DNA from 2 places in the Streptomyces sp. CA-278952 genome. Region 2 is predicted to be linked to the other one. Evidence: riboswitches for the same ligand, from Rfam matches in the RefSeq annotation. Region 2 holds a riboswitch; the other holds the start of a gene.
The links. Region 2 has a riboswitch for glycine ahead of gcvT (glycine cleavage system aminomethyltransferase GcvT). Riboswitches for the same ligand answer to the same signal wherever they lie in the genome.
Positions count from the first base shown of each region.

Region 1: linked by a shared signal. The riboswitch ahead of gcvP (aminomethyl-transferring glycine dehydrogenase) and the one ahead of gcvT (glycine cleavage system aminomethyltransferase GcvT) in region 2 are both predicted to bind glycine.

Region 1 is NZ_CP112880.1:7,058,429-7,068,503, reverse strand. Features, by position in the region: partial or broken gene N7925_RS31395 (hypothetical protein) at 11-740, shown strand; gene N7925_RS31385 (glutamate--cysteine ligase) at 794-2,299, opposite strand; gene N7925_RS31380 (hypothetical protein) at 2,784-3,368, shown strand; gene N7925_RS31375 (DUF5999 family protein) at 3,695-3,901, shown strand; gene gcvP (aminomethyl-transferring glycine dehydrogenase) at 4,005-6,890, opposite strand; glycine riboswitch at 7,085-7,182, opposite strand; gene N7925_RS31365 (PRC-barrel domain-containing protein) at 7,315-7,689, shown strand; gene N7925_RS31360 (DNA polymerase IV) at 7,608-9,071, opposite strand; gene N7925_RS31355 (MerR family transcriptional regulator) at 9,188-9,814, opposite strand; gene N7925_RS31350 (bifunctional nuclease family protein) at 9,983-10,075, opposite strand, start outside.
Region 2 is NZ_CP112880.1:2,114,980-2,125,054, reverse strand. Features, by position in the region: gene N7925_RS09205 (L-serine ammonia-lyase) at 1-808, opposite strand, end outside; gene glyA (serine hydroxymethyltransferase) at 1,065-2,324, opposite strand; gene gcvH (glycine cleavage system protein GcvH) at 2,344-2,721, opposite strand; gene gcvT (glycine cleavage system aminomethyltransferase GcvT) at 2,852-3,967, opposite strand; glycine riboswitch at 4,141-4,238, opposite strand; gene N7925_RS09185 (AAA family ATPase) at 4,415-5,107, shown strand; gene N7925_RS09180 (enhanced serine sensitivity protein SseB) at 5,178-5,948, shown strand; gene N7925_RS09175 (enhanced serine sensitivity protein SseB C-terminal domain-containing protein) at 6,131-6,958, shown strand; gene N7925_RS09170 (ABC transporter substrate-binding protein) at 7,211-8,881, shown strand; gene N7925_RS09165 (ABC transporter permease) at 8,967-9,971, shown strand; gene N7925_RS09160 (ABC transporter permease) at 9,973-10,075, shown strand, end outside.

The sequences.
Region 1 (10,075 bases), 4.9 Mb from region 2:
CACCACCGACATGGGACGTCATAGCTTGCCCGACAGCCACGCGAGGGAAGGACGCCGGGACCACCCGGGCCCACGGCGACGGCGACGCACGGTCGCCATCGCCACCCTGCTCGTCCTCACCGTGGCGACCGGGACAGCCGTGGCGGCCAAGGTCGGCCTGCTGTCGTTCTCCCGGTCCTGCGAGGAGACCGCCGTACGGCTGACCGTGGCGGCCTCCCCGGACATCGCCCCCGCCGTGCGCTCCATAGCCGAACAGGCGCCCGGCTCGGTGGCCTCCTCCCCCGTGGCGCTTGCCATGGTGCCGTCGGCCTCCCGGAAGCTCGGCTGGCCCGAGAAGTCCTACTCCTGGTCCGCGCTGGTCGCGGCGCTCGGCTCCGACCGGGTGCATCTCGGCGCGGCGGATCCGGCGCGCAGCGCCACCGGACTGCTGGCGCTCGTCGGCATCGGCGCCTCGTCGGCGCGACCGGGCTGTACGACACGACGCTCGCCTCGTACAAGGAAGCCCGGTCGACCTTCGTGAAGGGCAAGTTCAAAGCTCAAGGCGCTCCGCGACCCGGAGCCGCCCGGTCCCGGTCATCGCGAGCGCGGTGGGCCCGGACGCGGACCGCGACGAGGTCGCCGAGATCCCGCGGGCCACCGGCGGCGACGGCTACGAGGTAAGCGACCCGGCCGGGATCCAGGCGGTGATCCTCCGGGCCATCATGGCGGCCGGGCAGAACGGACTCGTCGCACAGGAGTGACCGGCCCGGGAGCCGGAGCCGGGCCCGTCAGCGGCGCCGGCTTCCCGGGGGTCTCAGGGCGCCGGGAAGCCCACCGGCCAGGTGTGGACCGGCTCCCCCGCGTGCATCAGCTCGGCATAGCGGCGGGTGGTGGCCGCGAGGGCCGCGTCCCGCCCCAGCCCGGCGCCGAGGGCCCGGCGGTAGGTCGCCACCTGCCAGGAGGCCCCGTTGACGCGCCGCTTGCAGCGCTCCTCGATCACCCCGAGATAGCGGTCCCGGTCGGCGGGTTCGATGTGCCAGGCGTCCAGCCCCGCGGCGGCCAGCGGCAGCAGCTCCTCCAGCACCAGCTGTACGGCGGGGATCCTGGCCAGTCCGCCGGTGCGGCCCGGCCGCGGCCAGAGCAGCTCGGCCTCGATGCCGTGCCGGCAGGCCTCGGTGAAATTCTCCTCGGCAGCCTCGAACGGCAGCCTGCTCCACACCGGCCGCGACTCCTCGGCGAGCGCCCGTACGAGCCCGTAGTAGAAGGCGGCGTTGGCGATCACATCGGTGACCGTCGGCCCGGCGGGCAGCACCCGGTTCTCCACCCGCAGATGGGGAACGCCGTCGGCGATCCCGTACACCGGACGGTTCCAGCGGTAGACGGTGCCGTTGTGCAGCACCAGCTCGGCCAGCTCGGGCACCCCGCCCTCGTCCAGCACCTTCAGGGGATCCTCGTCGTCGCAGATCGGCAGCAGCGGCGGGAAGTAGCGCAGGTTCTCCTCGAAGAGCTCGTGGGCGGAGCCGATCCAGCGCTCCCCGAACCAGGTCCTGGGGCGCACCCCCTGGTTCGCCAGCTCCGGCGGCCGCACGTCGGTGGCCTGCAGGAACAGGGGTGGCCGGGACTCCCGCCACAGCTCCTTGCCGAAGAGGAAGGGGGCGTTGGCGCCCAGCGCGATCTGGACGCCGGTGATCGCCTGGGCGGCGTTCCACACATCGGCGAACCGGGCGGGCGTCACCTGCAGGTGCAGCTGTACCGAGGTGCAGGCCGATTCCGGGGCGATGGAGGGCGAGGTGCAGACCAATCGCTCGACGCCTTCGATATCCAGGACGAAATCCTCCCCCCGGGCGGCCGCCATTTGATCGTTGAGCAGGGTGTAACGGTCCACGGCCGAGAGATTCGCGGACACCACGTCGTGCTCGCCCAGGGTGGGCAGGATTCCGATCATCACGATCCCCGCGTCCACCTCCCCCGCCTTGCGGTGCGCATAGGCGAGGCCGGTCCGCAACTCCTCCGCGAGCTGATCGAAAACCCGGCCGCCGAGGCGGTGCGGGACGATATTCACTTCGAGATTGAACATCCCCAGTTCGGTCTGGAAATCCCGGCTCGCGATGCGCTGGAGCACTTGCTGATTCATCATCCGGGGCATCCCGTCGGAACCCGCGAGATTCAGCTCGATCTCCAGCCCCATCAGGTTCCGCGGACGGTCGAACCTCCGCTCCGCCAGGAGTCTGCCCAGCCCCTCCAGGCACTGGCCGAGCTTGGCGCGGTACGCCTGTCGATCGGACAGGTCAAAGGCTTCCGCCACGACCTTCTCCCCCATCGAGGGGTCCCTCCTCCAGTGGGCGGCCCGCGGCCCAGGCCGCTCGCATCACGATCGATAATGCCCAGCGGGAGTGATCCGTAACGCCCCCACGGGCCTCCGATACCCGATAGTCTGATGGAAGGAGACCGGGGGCACATTCCGGAGGCATGTGGTTCCCCACATTTTCGGCCGGAGTATGCGCGGTGAGAACACCGACGCGTTTCGGCCGACCGCTCCACCGGAAGAACGCCAGGTCGAGGTCGCCAACGGCAGTTCAAATCACCAGGAATACCACAATTCGAAGGCCGGATGACGTCTTGCGCGACATATCTCCGACCGCTAGTGGAAACACTGTGTGAACACGCGTCATATAAACTCCGCTCAACGAGGCAGAGAGTTGATACGACTCGCCCGTCACCGGCCGTCTCCGGCCCGCATGCCGACAACGCCGTCTGCACCCGCCCAAGCGCCACCGTGTCTCCGAAGTGAGAGGCGACCCACTATGCCGCTGCATGTTCCCCCGGCTCCCGCGCCCGCCCTGCGCAGTGTTCTCGCGGCCCTCGGTTCTCCCACCGCCGTCCGCGAGGCCCGAACATCCGCTCTCCGGTCCGTCCAGGGACCGCTGAGCCCCGAACTCCCGCTTCCCGTGCATGTGCTGGACCGGATCACGCCCACCAGGTCAGCACCTCTGACACGCCTCGCGGCCTGGCGTTTCCTGATCCGGAGCGAGGGCCGCGCGGTCGCCGCGGCGGACACCGTGCTCACGCCCGACGGCTGGGCCTTCTCGCACTTCTTCGAGGGGCCCTACCTCGCCTCGACCGAGCTGGCCCTCCGGCAGGCGGAGGGGTCGTCCACCGCCTGCCAGGCCCGGCTGCTGTCCATCCCGGAGCTGTACATGCTCACCCTCTGGCTGCACGGCGACACCGAGGCCGATCCCGCCGGCGGGGTGCTCGCGCCGACGGACGTCCTGGTACCCCTGGCGCCGGCCCCGCCGGGCATCACCGCCCACCGCCCGCACCGGGTCGCCGACCTGCTGCCCGTCATCTCGCTGCGCGTGGCTCCCGGCCCGCTGCTCAGTTCGGCCTGACCGGCGCCACCCGGCAACAGCGCCCCCGCAGTGACCCCTGCCCCGCCCGGCCACCGGGCGGGGCAGGGGTCACTGCGGGGGCGCTGTGCTGCCCACTCGGCCTAGCCCCATCCGGCCACCCCGAACCACCCAAAGGGACAGTGCAGTTGCGGTGAACCGTCCGCGCGGGTGATGCGTCATGAGAGGAGTACGGGTGCCGCAGCCAAATCCCTGCGGAATCCTCCCCGTAGGGCAACACTGGGACCGGACCGACTGATACGGGGGCGGCCATGAGCACCTCATCCAGCCGCAGGACACTCGACTCGACGCAGCGAAAGAACCCATCCATGTGCCAGCACCAGCCACCCTGCCCCACCGCCGATTCACCCGACCGGGAGGCCGCCCGTCTGACGGCCCACCACCCCGAACAGGGGTGGAGCCTCTTGTGCAACGGCGTCCTGCTCTTCGAGGACACCGGCGAACTGCTGCCCGACGGGCAGATCATCGCCCCGCACCGGCCGCTGGCAACCGGCCGCGTGGTGAAGGCCGCCTGAGGACGGGCCGACGAACAGGGGCCGGCCCGGAGAGATCTCCGCACCGGCCCCGACGCATGTCCGGCGTGCACCGCTCACGGCGCACGCCCTGCAGCAGCCTGTCTCAGTCGTCGTACGCGTCCAGCGGGGGGCAGGAACAGACCAGGTTCCGGTCGCCGAAGGCGCCGTCGATGCGGCGCACCGGCGGCCAGTACTTGTCCGCGGCGGAGACCCCGGCCGGGAAGACGGCCTCCTCGCGGCTGTAACCGTGGTCCCAGTCGCCGCCGAGCGCGGCCGCGGTGTGCGGGGCGTTGCTCAGCGGGTTGTCGTCCTGGCTCCACTCCCCCGAGGCGACCTTCTCGATCTCGGCGCGGATCGCGATCATGGTGTCGCAGAACCGGTCGAGCTCCGCGAGGTTCTCACTTTCCGTCGGCTCGATCATCAGCGTGCCGGCCACCGGGAACGACATGGTCGGCGAGTGGAAGCCGTAGTCGATCAGGCGCTTGGCCACGTCGTCGATGGAGACGCCGGTCGCCTTGGAGATCGGGCGCAGGTCCACGATGCACTCGTGCGCCACCAGACCGGCCGGGCCGTTGTACAGGATCGGGAAGTGCGGCTCCAGGCGCTTGGCGATGTAGTTCGCGGCCAGCACGGCGACCTGCGTGGCCCGCTTGAGCCCCTCGCCGCCCATCAGGCGGACGTACGCCCACGAGATCGGCAGAATGCCCGCCGAACCCCACGGGGCGGCCGAGATCGGGCCCACACCGGTCTCCGGGCCCGCGGCGGGCTGGAGGGGGTGGTTGGGGAGGTACGGGGCGAGGTGCGCGCGGACGCCGACCGGGCCGACGCCGGGGCCGCCGCCGCCGTGCGGGATGCAGAAGGTCTTGTGCAGGTTCAGGTGCGAGACGTCGCCGCCGAACTTGCCGGGCTTGGCGAGCCCGACCAGCGCGTTGAGGTTGGCCCCGTCGACGTAGACCTGGCCGCCCGCGTCGTGCACCTCGCCGCAGATCTCGGCGACGTGCTCCTCGAACACCCCGTGCGTGGACGGGTAGGTGATCATGAGTACGGCCAGCTCGTCGCGGTGCTGCTCGATCTTGGCGCGCAGGTCCGCGATGTCGACCTCGCCGTCGTCGGCGGTCTTCACCACGACGACCTTCATGCCCGCCATGACGGCGCTGGCGGCGTTGGTGCCGTGCGCGGAGGACGGGATGAGGCAGACGGTGCGCTGCTCGTCGCCGTTGGCCCGGTGGTACGCGCGGACGGCCAGCAGCCCCGCGAACTCGCCCTGGGAGCCGGCGTTGGGCTGGAGGGACACCGCGTCGTAGCCGGTGACCTCGGCGAGGCGCTCCTCCAGCTCACGGATGAGGGAGAGGAAACCCTGCGCCTGGTCGGCCGGGGCGAAGGGGTGCAGCGCGCCGAACTCGGGCCAGGTGATCGACTCCATCTCGGCGGTCGCGTTCAGCTTCATGGTGCAGGAGCCGAGCGGGATCATGCCGCGGTCCAGCGCGTAGTCGCGGTCGGCGAGCTTGCGGAGGTAGCGCAGCATCGCGGTCTCGGAGCGGTGCTGGTGGAAGACCGGGTGGGCCAGGATCTCGTCGGAGCGCAGGAGCCCCTCGGGCAGCGCGTCGGCGACCGTCGCGTCCAGCGCCTCGATGTCGCCCTCGGCGCCGAAGGCGGCCCAGACGGCGGAGACCTGCGCACGGGTGGTGGTCTCGTCGCAGGCGAGGGAGACCTGGTCGGCGTCGACGAGGCGGAGGTTGATCCCGCGCTCCCGGGCGTCGGCGACGATACCGGCGGCCTTGCCGGGCACGCGCACGGTCAGGGTGTCGAAGAACGCGCCGTGCACGACGTCCACGCCGGCGCTCCGCAGGCCGTCGGCCAGGATCGCGGCGAAGCGGTGGGTGCGCCGGGCGATCGTCCGCAGCCCGTCGGGACCGTGGTAGACCGCGTACATCCCGGCCATGACGGCGAGCAGGACCTGCGCGGTACAGATGTTGCTGGTGGCCTTCTCGCGGCGGATGTGCTGCTCGCGGGTCTGGAGGGCCAGGCGGTAGGCCTTGTTGCCGTCGGCGTCGACGGAGACGCCGACGAGGCGGCCGGGCAGGGAGCGGGCGAACTTCTCGCGGACCGCCATGAAGCCGGCGTGCGGACCGCCGAAGCCCATCGGGACGCCGAAGCGCTGGGTGGTGCCGACCGCGATGTCGGCGCCGAGCGCGCCGGGCGAGGTGAGCAGCGTGAGGGCCAGCAGGTCGGCGGCGACGGTGACGATCGCGCCGAGCCCGTGGGCCTGCTCGATCACGGGCTCGATGGCGCGCACGGCACCGGAAGCGCCCGGGTACTGGAGCAGGACGCCGAAGACGCCGCGCTCGGCGATCCCGGCGGGGATGCCGTCGCTGAGGTCGGCGACGACGACCTCGACACCGGTGGGCTCGGCGCGGGTCTCGATCACCGCGACGGTCTGCGGCAGGGTGTCGGCGTCGACCAGGAAGACGCCCTTCTTGACCTTGCCGACGCGCCGGGCGAGGGCCATCGCCTCGGCGGCCGCGGTGCCCTCGTCGAGGAGCGAGGCGCCGGAGGTGGGCAGCCCGGTCAGCTCGGCGACCATCGTCTGGAAGTTGAGGAGGGCCTCCAGGCGGCCCTGGGAGATCTCCGGCTGGTACGGCGTGTAGGCCGTGTACCAGGCGGGGTTCTCCATGACGTTGCGCAGGATGACGGGCGGCGTGAAGGTGCCGTAGTAGCCGAGGCCGATCATCGGGGCCAGCACCTCGTTGCGGTCGGCCAGCGACCGCAGCTCGGCCAGGACCTCCGCCTCGGTGCGCGCCGAGGGAAGGTTCAGGGCCTCCGCGCTCTTGATCACGTCGGGCACCGCGGCGGCGGTGAGCTCGTCGAGGGAGCCGTAGCCGACCTGGGCGAGCATCTTCGCCTGGGCCCCGGCGTCGGGCCCTATGTGGCGCTGCTCGAACGGAATGCCCTGCTCCAGCTGGGAGAGCGGAGTGCGACGGGGGGTCATGGTGGAGGCCTCCTGGTCTGTCACGACCTGCGAGGGGCACCACGGCGCGGGTGCCCGAACGGCCTCCCCCTCTGTCATCTCAACCTGAGAGCTTCACCGGCCCGCCCGGGGGGCGTGCCGACTTTCACCGTCGGTGAGGGTCGAGTCCGCCTGGGCCTGCGCCCGCACGGAATCGCCCTGCTTTCCAGAGTGACCTCGTCCGTGCGGTACGGGGGCCTGAGAGATTCCGGGGAGGAGTTGCTCCTTCGGCGCCTCCGGATTCAGCACCGGAGGACTCTCCCGCACGGGGTCAGCAGCCACCGCCAGCCTACCAGCGGCCACTGCGCGGGAGTTCTCGAGTGGCCGACGCCGCGGATCTGCACTTGTGTGGTGCCGGTGGAGCGACAGCGTCCACCCTGAGCAGGGGCGACCAGTGGGAGGCACCGTGCAGACCGATATCGATCCGCGCCGCCTGATCGGCCGCAAGGCATTCGATCGCAAGGGCGCCAAGATCGGAACGGTGGATGAGGTCTATCTCGACGACGCGACGGGCGTGCCCGAGTGGGCGGCCGTCCGCACCGGCCTGTTCAGCAGGGACGCCTTCGTCCCTCTGGAGCCCAGCGAATTCGTCGAGGACGCGCTGCGCGTCCCCTTCGACCGCGCGTTGATCAAGGGCGCGCCGGACTTCGGCGTCGGCCGGCACCTCTCGCCCGAGCAGGAACTGCAGCTCTACCGCCATTACGGGCTGGACTCCCCGCCCCCCTCGGAGGAGCCGGCGCCCGACCGGGACTTCGGCAGGCTGGCGGGCCAGGAGGAGTAGTCGGCCGCGTCACGGACGAGCGGCAGCGGGTCGGCCGGCCGCAGCAGCGGATCGTCGATGCGGAACGTCAGCACCCGGCCGGGTGCGCTCCACGGTTCCTCGAACCGGACGGTGACCCGGCCCACGCCGCTCCCCTGCACCCAGCCGTGCCCGTGCTCCTCGTGGTGCACGTCGTGACCGGCGGGCCAGCGCCGCGCGGCGAGCAGCTCCGCGCTGTCCGGCTCGGGCTCCGTCAGCGCGTTCTCCTCGCCGCCCTCCCCGGGCGGCGCCCGGTGCTCCTCCTCGGCCCGCTGAGCGAGCTCCCGGGCGTCGGCGGCCTGGGCGAACAGGTCCTCCTGCGTGTAGTCGGCCAGCCCCGTCACGCCGACCCCCAGCAGCCGTACGCCCCCCGTGGTGTCGACGGACTCCAGCAGCCGCCCCGCCGCCTCACGGACCACTGTGGGGTCGTCCGTGGGGCCTCTGAGCGTCTCGGAGCGGGTCAGGGTGGAGAAGTCGTAGCGGCGCACCTTCAGCACCACCGTGCGCCCCGACCGGTCGGCGGCGCGCAGCCGCTCCACGCACCGGACGGCCAGCCGCTCCACCTCGGCCCGCACCCGCACCCGGTCGTGCAGGTCCACGTCGAAAGTGTCCTCCACCGATACGGACTTGGCGTCCCGCTCGGCGACCACCGGCCGGTCGTCGAGGCCCAGCGCCATCCGGTAGAGCCCGTGGCCGTGCGCCTTTCCGACCAGCCGTACGAGCTCCGCCTCGCCCGCCTCGGCCAGATCGTGGACGGTGGTCATCCCCGCGCGTCTGAGGTGGTCGCCGGTGGCCGGGCCGACCCCCGGCAGGATGCGCACGGACATGGGGGCGAGCAGCTCACGCTCGGTGCCGGGCTCGATGAGCAGCAGCCCGTCGGGCTTGGCCTCCTCGGAGGCGATCTTGGCGAGCATCTTGGAACCGGCCAGCCCGACGGATCCGCTGAGGCCGGTCACCGCGCGGATGGCCGTCCGCAGCCCTTCACCCGTCGCACGGGCCGACGCCGCGTCGTCGGCCGTTCCGCCCGCCTCCAGGTCCACGAAGGCCTCGTCCAGGCTGAGCGGCTCCACCAGGGGCGACAGCCGCCCCAGGAGCTCCATCACCTGGTCGCTCACCGTCCGGTACAGCGAGAAGCGGGGCACCAGGTAGGCGGCGTTCGGCGCGAGCCGCCGGGCCTGCGCGGTGGGCATCGCCGAGTGCACGCCCAGGCGCCGGGCCTCGTACGAGGCGGTGGCGACCACTCCGCGCGGTCCGAGGCCGCCCACCACGACCGCTTTGCCGCGCAGGCTCGGCTTGGCCGCCTGCTCCGCCGACGCGTAGAAGGCGTCCATGTCCAGGTGAAGGATGGTGGGCGCGGGTCTCACACCGTCGATGCTGCCCTACGGCACTGACAACGCGACGGTCCGGCGCCCCGTGAGGTGCCGGACCGTCCCGTCGTCCTGTTCGTGTGCTGCCCGCCGTCCTGTGCCTCCGGGGATGCTCAGACGGCGCGGTTGCGTCGCCGCGCCAGCTCGTCGGCGGGGTTGTGCCCGACGAGCGTCTCGCCGGTGTCGACCCGCTCGCCGTGCAGCTGCGAGAGCGCCGCGTCCACGTCCCGCCAGACGACGCCGACGGCGATCCCGAAGACTCCCTGCCCGCCCTGGAGCAGGCTGACGACCTCGTCGGGCGAGGAGCACTCGTAGACCGTGGCTCCGTCGCTCATCAGCGTCATGCGCTCAAGATCCTGGAAACCGCGGGCCCGCAGATGCTGGACCGTGGTGCGGATGTTCTGCAGAGCGACCCCGGTGTCCAGGAACCGCTTGACGATCTTGAGGAGAACCACGTCCCGGAAACTGTAGAGACGCTGGGTCCCCGACCCGTAGGCCGGGCGCACACTGGGCTCGACCAGTCCCGTACGGGCCCAGTAGTCCAACTGGCGGTAGGTGATCCCCGCCGCCGCGCACGCCGTCGGTCCGCGATAGCCGATGTCCCCTGCATCGCTCGCCGCTGCCACGCCGCCCGCTGCCACCGCTGCCGGTTGAACCGGCTGCCTGATGGCGTGGTCGGCTCCACTGCCGTGCTGCGGATACGGCCCACCCGCCGCCGTACCGTCGCCGCTGCTTCTCACGCCGACCTCCGTCCTTGACCTGCCCACTCGAAGGTAGGCAGTCACTCGGGGTGCGTCAACGATCGCCACACTCGGCACGCCGAGTGATAATCACCCTGAGGGTGGTTTCCCGTGTCTCGTTTCCGGGAAAGGCTTGTCGGATGCGCTGACAGCACCCCTGCGGGACGGTCACTGACTGTTCGTACCGAAGTCCTCCGGAGAGATCTGATCGAGGAACTCGCGGAACTTCTCCACCTCGTCCTCCTGCTCGTCGGGGATCGC
Region 2 (10,075 bases):
CGTACAGAGTGATCCACTCCATCGCGTGGGCCTGCGGGTCGCCCTCGGCGCGCAGCTGGCGGGCCGAGTTCGCGGCGCGGCGGCGGACCTTGAGGCCGCCGGGGAGGATGCCCTCGCGGGACATGCCGCGCGAGACGCAGGCCTGCATGACGCGCCAGATGTCCAGCAGCCCGGAGCGGATCTCCGCCTCGGTGCGCCAGGCCAGCTCGTTCTCCAGCATCATCGAGGAGATCGAGAGACCGGTCTCCCCGGAGAGCCGCAGCAGTTCGTCGCCGGTGCGGAAGGGGTGCTTGAGGACCGTGTCCTCCGGGACGATCGGATTCTCCCCGGCCACCGCGTCCTCGTCGACGACGAAGCCGCCGCCGACCGAGTAGTAGGTCTTCTCCAGGACAGGGGCGCCCTCGGCGTCGTACGCGAGGATCGTCATGCCGTTGGCGTGGTACGGGAGTGCCTTGCGGCGGTGCAGGACCAGGTCCGCGTCGAAGTCGAACGGGATCTCGTGCATGCCCAGCAGGTTGATCCTGCCGCTGCCGCGGATCTCCTCGACCCGGCCGTCGGCGGACTCCACGTCCACGGTCTGGGGCGACTCGCCCTCCAGGCCGAGCAGCACCGCCTTGGGCGTGCCGTGCCCGTGGCCGGTCGCGCCGAGGGAACCGTACAGCTCGGCCCGTATCGAGGCGGTGTGCGCGAGCAGGCCCTCGTTCTTGAGGCGGCGCGCGAACATCCGGGCGGCGCGCATCGGGCCCACCGTGTGGGAGCTGGACGGGCCGATGCCGACCGAGAAGAGGTCGAAGACCGAGATGGCCACGGGAGTACTCCTTGGGGTTGGAAGACGCCGTTGTCTGCCTGGGTGGTGCGGGAACGGGCCGGGTGGTGAGTGGTGCGGGAACGGGCCGGGGTGTGGCCCGCGGGTCAAGCAGGTCGAACGGGTCAAGCAGGTCAAGCAGGTCAAGCGGGTCAAGAAAGGCAAAAGGTGGAGCGGGGGACACGGGTCGGGGCACCGCGCTCACTCTCCTCAGTGTGCGCGGTGCCCCGTCCGAACGTGCAGAACCGCAGGCCAGGCGTTACTTCAGGCCGGGGTACAGCGGGAACTTCTCGGCCAGCGCGACCACGCGGGCCTTGAGGTCGTCCGCGTCGTAGGACGGCTTGAGGGCGGCGGCGATGATCTCCGCGACCTCCGTGAAGTCCTCCACGCCGAAGCCGCGGGTGGCCAGCGCCGGGGTGCCGATCCGCAGGCCCGAGGTGACCATCGGGGGACGCGGGTCGTTCGGGATGGCGTTCCGGTTGACCGTGATGCCCAGCTCGTGGAGCCGGTCCTCGGCCTGCTGGCCGTCCAGCTCCGAGTCGCGCAGGTCGACCAGGACCAGGTGCACGTCCGTGCCGCCGGAGAGGACGGATACGCCCACCTCGGTGACGTCCGGCTGGACCAGGCGCTCGGCCAGGATCCGCGCGCCGTCCAGGGTGCGCTGCTGGCGCTCCTTGAACTCCTCGCCCGCCGCGATCTTGAACGAGACCGCCTTGGCCGCGATCACGTGCTCCAGCGGGCCGCCCTGCTGACCCGGGAAGACCGCGGAGTTGATCTTCTTGGCGAGCTCCTGGGTGGAGAGGATCACGCCGCCGCGCGGACCGCCGAGGGTCTTGTGCGTGGTGGTGGTGACGACATGGGCGTGCGGCACCGGGTTGGGGTGCAGACCGGCCGCGACCAGGCCCGCGAAGTGCGCCATGTCGACCATCAGGTAGGCGCCGACCTCGTCCGCGATGCGGCGGAAGGCGGCGAAGTCCAGCTGGCGCGGGTAGGCGGACCAGCCGGCCACGATGAGCTTCGGCTGGGACTCCTTGGCGAGGCGCTCGACCTCCTCCATGTCCACGGTGCCGCTCTCGTCGACGTGGTACGGGACCACGTTGTAGAGCTTGCCGGAGAAGTTGATCTTCATGCCGTGGGTCAGGTGACCGCCGTGGGCCAGGTTCAGGCCCATGATCGTGTCGCCCGGCTTCAGCAGCGCGAACATCGCGGCGGCGTTCGCCTGGGCGCCGGAGTGCGGCTGCACGTTCGCGGCCTCGGCACCGAACAGGGCCTTGATCCGGTCGATCGCGATCTGCTCGACGACGTCGACGTGCTCACAGCCGCCGTAGTAGCGGCGGCCCGGGTAGCCCTCGGCGTACTTGTTGGTGAGGACGGAGCCCTGTGCCTCCATGACGGCGACCGGAGCGAAGTTCTCCGAGGCGATCATTTCGAGGGTGGACTGCTGACGGTGGAGCTCGGCGTCGACGGCGGCGGCGACGTCCGGGTCCAGCTCGTGGAGGGAGGAGTTCAGAAGCGACATCAGGGGGTCCCTTAAGGTCTCAGTTGCCGGAGAACGCGGTGTACTCGTCGGCGGAGAGCAGGTCGGCCGGCTCCTCCGCGACGCGCACCTTGAACAGCCAGCCGCCCTCGAAGGGAGCGGAGTTCACCAGCGAGGGGTCGTCCACGACGTCCTGGTTGGCCGCCGTCACCTCACCGGTCACCGGCGAGTACAGATCGCTGACGGACTTGGTCGACTCCAGTTCGCCGCAGGTCTCGCCCGCGGTCACCGTGTCGCCGACCTCCGGGAGCTGGGCGAAGACGACGTCACCGAGCGCGTTGGCCGCGTACTCCGTGATGCCGATGGTGGCCACGCCGTCCTCGAGGGCCGACAGCCACTCGTGCTCCTTGCTGTACCGCAGCTGCTGGGGGTTGCTCATGACCTGAATTCTCCTGTACGCGGGGGAGTGCTGATGAACGGTGGTCTTACGGTGTGAGACGGAGGTACGTCACTTCCGTGACGTCTGCGCGCGGCCGGAAGGGCCCGGGAGTCCCGGTCCTTCCGGGAGATCACTTCTGGCGCTTGTAGAACGGCAGCGCGACGACCTCGTACGGCTCGTGCGTGCCCCGGATGTCCACGCCCACGCCCTCGGTGCCCGGGGCGGCGAAGGCCGCGTCCACGTACGCCATGGCGATCGGCTTGCCCAGGGTCGGGGACGGGGCGCCGGAGGTGACCTCGCCGATCACCTTGCCGTCGGCCACGACCGGGAAACCGGCGCGCGGGACCCGGCGGCCCTCGGCGATCAGGCCCACCAGCTTGCGCGGCGGGGCGGTCTCGGCGCGCTCGGCGGCGGCGGTCAGGGCCTCGCGCCCGACGAAGTCGCCCTCCTTCTCGAACTTCACGACCCGGCCCAGGCCCGCGTCGAACGGGGTGAGCGCGGTCGTCAGCTCGTGCCCGTACAGCGGCATGCCCGCCTCCAGGCGCAGCGTGTCCCGGCAGGAGAGCCCGCAGGGGATCAGGCCGTGCGGGGAGCCGGCCTCGGTCAGCGCCCGCCACAGCTGCTCGGCGTGCTCGGGCGCGACGAAGAGTTCAAAGCCGTCCTCGCCGGTGTAGCCGGTACGGGCGATGAGCGCCGGGACCCCGGCGACCGTGCCCGGCAGGCCCGCGTAGTACTTCAGCCCGTCCAGGTCGGCGTCGGTGACGGCCTTCATGATGGCGGGCGATTCCGGACCCTGGACCGCGAGCAGCGCGTACGCGTCCCGGTCGTCGCGCACCTCGGCGTCGAAGCCCCCGGCCCGGGCGGTCAGCGCGTCGAGCACGATCTGCGCGTTGCCCGCGTTGGCGACGACCATGTATTCGGCCTCGCCCAGGCGGTAGACGATCAGGTCGTCCACGATCCCGCCGTCCTCCTGGACGATCATCGTGTAGCGGGCCCGGCCGTTGCCGACGGTGGCGATGTTGCCCACCAGCGCGTAGCTCAGGAAGGCAGCGGCCTCGGGCCCGGTGACGGTGATCTCGCCCATGTGCGACAGGTCGAAGAGACCGGCCCGGGTGCGCACGGCGTTGTGCTCGTCGCGCTCACTGGCGTACCGCAGGGGCATGTCCCAGCCCGCGAAGTCGGTCATGGTGGCGCCGAGCGAGCGGTGCGATGCGTCGAGGGCGGTAAGACGGGGGGCAGTGCTCATGGAACGGCTCCAGGGCATGACGACGTCAGGACGAATCCTCCCCATCTGTCATCGGAACCTGAGAGGTTCGCCGATAGCCCCCGACGGGGTATGCCCCTGGAGGGCGCCCCGGATCAGGGGGCTCGGCTTGCACCTTGGGTGGAGCCGCGGAACGGCTCGCTTTTCAGATCTGCCTCATCCACGCGGTACGGGGCCTGAGAGATTCAAGGGAGGATCTTGCTCCTTCGGCGCCCGGCTCACACTGTGGCCGGAACTCTCCCGCGCGGATTCGAACGGCCGGTATGCAGTTGGCGGGGTCATCATCGCATGCATTGCGGGAGAGTGGGGGGGTCCGGCCCCCGCGCAGGTGAAGACGGCGACGACAGGCCGCGGGCCGCTTGTGCCGCATTGCCTTTTCTTTACACTTCAGGGGCAGGCGTGGGGGACACGACGGCAGGGGGATGGGCGATGACGTTGCAGCGGTCGGCACCGACCGCGGGGGTCGCGCACGGCGCGATGCCCGCACAGCCCGGAGCTCCCGCGCGGGAGCTGCTGACGCAGGGCGCGCCGGTGGTACGCGACCTGCGCGGGCGCACCGCCTGCGGCCCGTACAGCCTCGACCTCACCGCCGGTGACGTCGTCGTGGTCTCCGGACTCCCCGGCAGCGGGAAGTCGACCCTCATCCGGCGGGCCGCGCAGGGCCGCGCGATCGACTCCCAGAACACCCGCGACAGCTGGGCCGCCGCCCTGCCCCGCTTACTGCCCTACGCCCTCTACCGCCCCCTGGTCCGCGCCGCGCACTACCTCGGCCTCTGGAGCGCCCTGCGCTCCGGTGAATCCGTCGTCGTGCACGACTGCGGCACCCAGACCTGGGTACGCCGCTGGCTCGCCCGGCACGCCGTGAGCCGGGGCCGCACCCTCCATCTGGTCCTGCTCGACGTGACGCCCGAGGTGGCGCGGCAGGGGCAGCGCGAGCGTGGGCGCGGCGTCTCCGGCTACGCCTTCGCCCGCCACCGGCACGCGGTCGCCCGGCTGCTCCGCGACACCGAACAGGGGCTGCTGCCCGCCGGCTGCACCTCCGCGGTGCTGCTGGACCGCGAGGCCGCAGGAGCGCTCGACCGGATCTCCTTCACGGCCGCCGCGGCCTCCACCGCCCGCTGACGGTTAAGGTGCTGGCCGGAGCAGAGGCCGCCGGGCGCGGCCGAGGCGGTGGAGAGAGGGCACAGAGGCAGTGGACATTCCGGCACCCGCACCGGCACACCCCCAGCAGGGGTGGCCCGCCAACGAGCTCGAAGAGGTGCTGACGGCCTCGCTCGGCGTCCCCGACGCGGGCGGCCGCCTCGTCGAGGTGCTCGGCCGCAGCTCCGTCTGGGTGCCGCTGCCGAACGGCGGCACCCCCGCCAGCGCGGACCTCGACCTGCCGATGATGGAGATCGACGGCGCGGCCTTCGTCCCCGTCTTCAGCTCCGAGGCCCAGTTCCTCAGCTGCGTCGGCGGCCACATGTCCTTCACCGTCGCGCCCGCCCGCGACTTCGCCCGGGGCCTGCCCCCCCAGGTCGGCATCGCCGTGAATCCGGGCGGCGCGGTCGGCATACCGCTTCCGCCGCCCGCCGTCGCCGAGCTCTGCCGGGCCGGCCGCACCGCCCTGGACGGGCCCGCCACCGGCGGCCGGGTCCGGCTGTTCGAGCCGGACTGGCAGCACGACCCGGTCGACTTCCTCACCGCGGTGTCCGAGGAGTTCGAGGCCACCGGAGTGGTGAGCACCGCACGCCGGGCGCTGGCCAGCATCGAGGGCGGCGACCCCGTCCTCTTCGTCGGCGTCGAGTTCGCCACCTGGGACGGCGCGGGACAGAGCGCGCCCATGGACGCCATCGGCCGCGCGCTCGGCCGGGTCCAGGTGCCCTGGCCGGTCAACCTGGTCCTTCTCGACGTGGCGGAGGACCTCGTCGGCGACTGGATGCGGGAGAAGGTGCGCCCGTTCTACCGGCGCGAGGGCCACTGACCCACCGCCGTGAGGACCGCTGACGGCAGAGGGACCCGGCACCGCCGGACCAGGGCGTCAAGTCGGTGCCGGAATCGGCGCATAAGCTGGTTTGATGGCGTGGTCGATCCCGTGCGCCCGGGAGCGGTGGCGCGAACGCGACGGATCGACACGCGACGGATCGACGAGGGGCGGAACCCAGGGTGAGTGCGTCAGGCACCGCGGCGGCCAGTGGGGCCTTCCCCGATCGGGCGGAGTCGAGTGCCTCGGGGAAGGTCGAGCACCTGCTGCGCCAGGTGACCCCGGGGCGTTACGACGCCTACGAGGCGCTGCTCGCAGCGGTCGCCGAGGGCCGGGTCCGGATGCTCCTCTGGCACGGCACGGCCGGCTCACCGGACGCCCAGTACGGGAACATGGAGATCGACGGCCTGGGCTACGCCCCCTGCGTCACCTCCGCCCAGGAGCTCTCCGCCAGTGGCTGGAACCGGGCCCACGAGCTGGTCACCGGACGCGACATCGCCCGCGCCCTGTTCCCCGACCGCTGGGGCATCTGGCTCAATCCGCACGCCCCCGGCGGCGGCGTCGGCATTCCCTGGCTCGACCTGCGGCGCATCGCCACCGGCCTGGACCGGCTGCCCGCCGGACCGCTCCGGCTCTCCGACCCCGCCATCGAACTCCCGCAGTTCTACGCCCTGCTCACCCAGAACGCCCACCGCACCCCCGCGATCCGCTCCCTGCGCCGCGCCTGGGTGCACCCCGCGGTCGGCGTCCCGTATCTCGCGATCGGCCTGGACCTCTACGACACCGGCCGCGCCTCCGTCGCAGCGGTGCGGGAGATGATGCGGCAGTCGGTCGGCGCGGTCCCCGAGGGGCTGCCCGTCTCCACCGTCGCCCTGTCCGACGAGTACGACCCGGTCGGCATGTGGCTGCGCGCGAACGCCCGCCCCTTCTACGACCGCGAGGCCCACGCCCCCGCCGGTCCGCCGCCCCTCGCCGCCCCCGGATACGGCTACCCGCCCCAGCCCCGCTGACTGCTCCGGGCGGGACCCGGGCTTCCGTCCGAAACATGCGGGGCCCGCGGGGTCCTGGTCACCCTCCGTCGAACACCCCACGATGCCGGGTTTGTTGACCGCCCACGTGAGGATGTCCCGGAACTGGACGGTTTGGTAACTGTCCGGGTCTCGACTAGGTCTCACCGCTATCCGGACTGTTCTCTTGCGGCAGGCACCGTCTGTAGTGTGCGGCCATCAAACCTCACCACATGGCGAACCAGGGGTGGACCCATGCGCATATTCAAGTCCCGGGCTGTCCGGGCGGTCACGACAGCGGTCGCTGTCGCTCTGATCGCCACGGGCTGTTCCAGCGAGCGGGACGAGGGCGGCTCCAAGGGGGGCGAGAAGGACACCTTCGTCTTCGCCGGAGCCGGTGACCCCGGTTCCCTCGACCCGGCCCTCGCGAGCGACGGCGAGACGTTCCGCGTCACCCGCCAGGCCTTCGAGGCGCTCCTGGAGCACGAGCCCGGTGGGAGCAAGCTCATCGGCGGCCTCGCCGAGAAGTGGTCGAGCGACCCGGCCGGCAAGGTCTGGACGTTCAACCTGCGCCAGGGCGTGAAGTTCCACGACGGCGAGGCGTTCAACGCCGCCGCGGTCTGCGCGAACTACGACCACTGGTTCAACTGGAAGGGCACGTACCAGTCCAGCGCGGTCTCCTACTACTGGCAGACCATCATGGGCGGGTTCGCGAAGAACGAGGACGCCGAGGCGCCCAAGCCCAACTACAAGTCCTGCACCGCCAAGGACGACAACACGGCCGTCATCGAGGTGAACGAGCCCTCGGCGAACCTGCCGGGCGGGTTCTCCCTCCAGGCGCTGGCGATCCACTCGCCGAAGGCCATCAAGGAGTACGAGAAGCAGGACGCGAGCGCCAAGGGCGACGCGATCACGTACCCCAAGTACAGCCAGGAGGCCGGCACGGTCGCCGGCACCGGCCCGTACAAGATCACGAAGTGGAACAAGGGCAACAAGGAAGTCTCCCTCACGCGCTTCGACGGCTACTGGGGCGACAAGGCCAAGGTGAAGAACCTGGTCTTCCGCACCATCTCCACCGAGGAGACCCGCCGCCAGGCGCTCCAGGCGGGTGACATCGACGGCTACGACCTGGTCGCGCCGGCCGATGTGACGACGCTGGAGAAGGAGGGTTACGAGGTCCCGACCCGTGACGTCTTCAACATCTTCTACCTCGGCATGAGCCAGTCGGCGAACCCGGCGCTGAAGAAGCCCGAGGTCCGTCAGGCGATCACGCACGCCATCGACCGCGAGAACCTCGTCAACACCCAGCTGCCCGAGGGCGGCAAGGTCGCGACCCAGTTCATGCCCGACACGGTCGCCGGCTACTCGGACAAGGTGAAGACGTACCCGTTCGACACCGCCAAGGCGAAGGACCTCCTCAAGCAGGCCGGTGCGGAGAAGCTCACCATCGACTTCTGCTACCCGACCGAGGTCACCCGCCCGTACATGCCTGCCCCGCAGGACATGTTCGAGCTGATGAAGGCCGACCTGGAGAAGGCCGGCATCACCGTCAAGCCGAAGGCCATGAAGTGGGCCCCGGACTACCTGGACGCCACCGAGGCGGGCTCCTGCGCCCTGCACATGCTCGGCTGGACCGGTGACTTCAACGACGGCTACAACTTCATCGGCACCTGGTTCGCCGGGCCCGACAAGCAGTGGGGCTTCAAGGACCAGAAGGTCTTCGACGCCGTGAACGCCGCCTCCGAGGTCACCGACCCGGCCGCCCGCACCGCGGCGTACCAGAAGGCCAACGAGGCGATCGCGGAGTACGTCCCGGGCGTGCCGATCTCGTCGTCGCCGCCGGCCATCGCGTTCGCCAAGAACGTCAACCCGCCGAAGGTCTCCCCGCTGACGCAGGAGAACTTCGCCGAGGTCTCCTTCAAGTAATCGCACACCAGCGGGTCCGCCCGGCCACAGCAACCAGGTGGCCGGGCGGACCCGCATCGACGCACGTGAGAAAGGGGCATGCGGGGTGCTGCGACTCGTCGTCAGAAGACTTCTCCAGCTCATTCCCACCCTGCTCGGCCTGTCGGTCCTGCTGTTCCTCTGGCTGAACCGACTGCCCGGCGGACCCGCCTCAGCGATCCTGGGCGAGCGGGCCACCGAAGCCGAAGTAGCGAGAATCAACAGGGCACTCGGGCTCGACGAGCCGGTCCACGTCCAGTACTGGCGGTTCCTCAAGCGCATCTTCGAGCTCGATCTCGGAACCTCCACCCAGACCGGCCAGCCGGTGTGGGACGAATTCACCCTGCGCTTCCCGGCCACCGTGGAGCTCAGCGTCGCCGCGATCCTGATCGCCGTGGTCGTGGGCATCCCGATGGGCTACCTGGCGGCCAAGCACCGCGGTGGCTGGCTGGACGTAGCCTCCGTCTCCGGATCGCTGCTCGGCATCTGCATCCCGGTCTTCTTCCTGGCCATGCTGCTGCGCGGGATCTTCTCCGTGGAGCTGGGCTGGTTCCCGAGCCAGGGCCGGCTCGACACCGGCATCAACGCCACCGACGTCACCGGATTCGCGGTCCTCGACGGCCTGTTGACGGGCGAGTTCGACGCCAGCTGGGACGCGATCATGCACTTGGTCCTGCCCTCCGTCGCCCTCGCCTCGATCCCGCTCGCCGTCATCGTCCGGATGACCCGCGCCAGCGTCCTGGAGGTACTCGGCGAGGACTACATCCGCACCGCCGAGTCCAAGGGCCTCGACAAGAGGACCGTCCGCGGGCGCCACGTACTGCGCAACGCCCTGCTGCCCGTGATCACCGCGGTCGGCCTGCTGACCGGCAGCCTGCTCTCCGGTGCGGTGCTCACCGAGTCCGTCTTCGACTTCGGCGGCATCGGCTCCTTCATCCGTACCGCGATCGACGGCCGCGACTACCCGGTCCTCGTCGGGTTCATTCTCTTCATCGCGATGGTGTACGTGCTGATCAACCTGCTGGTCGACCTCGCGTACAGCATCATCGACCCGAGAGTGCGGGTGCACTGACGTGACGATCCTGACCAACAAAGCAGACAAGATCGACCGTCTCGCCGAGCTCACCCAGAGCTCCGAGACCGTCACCGGCACCAGCCTGTGGCGCGAGGCGTTCC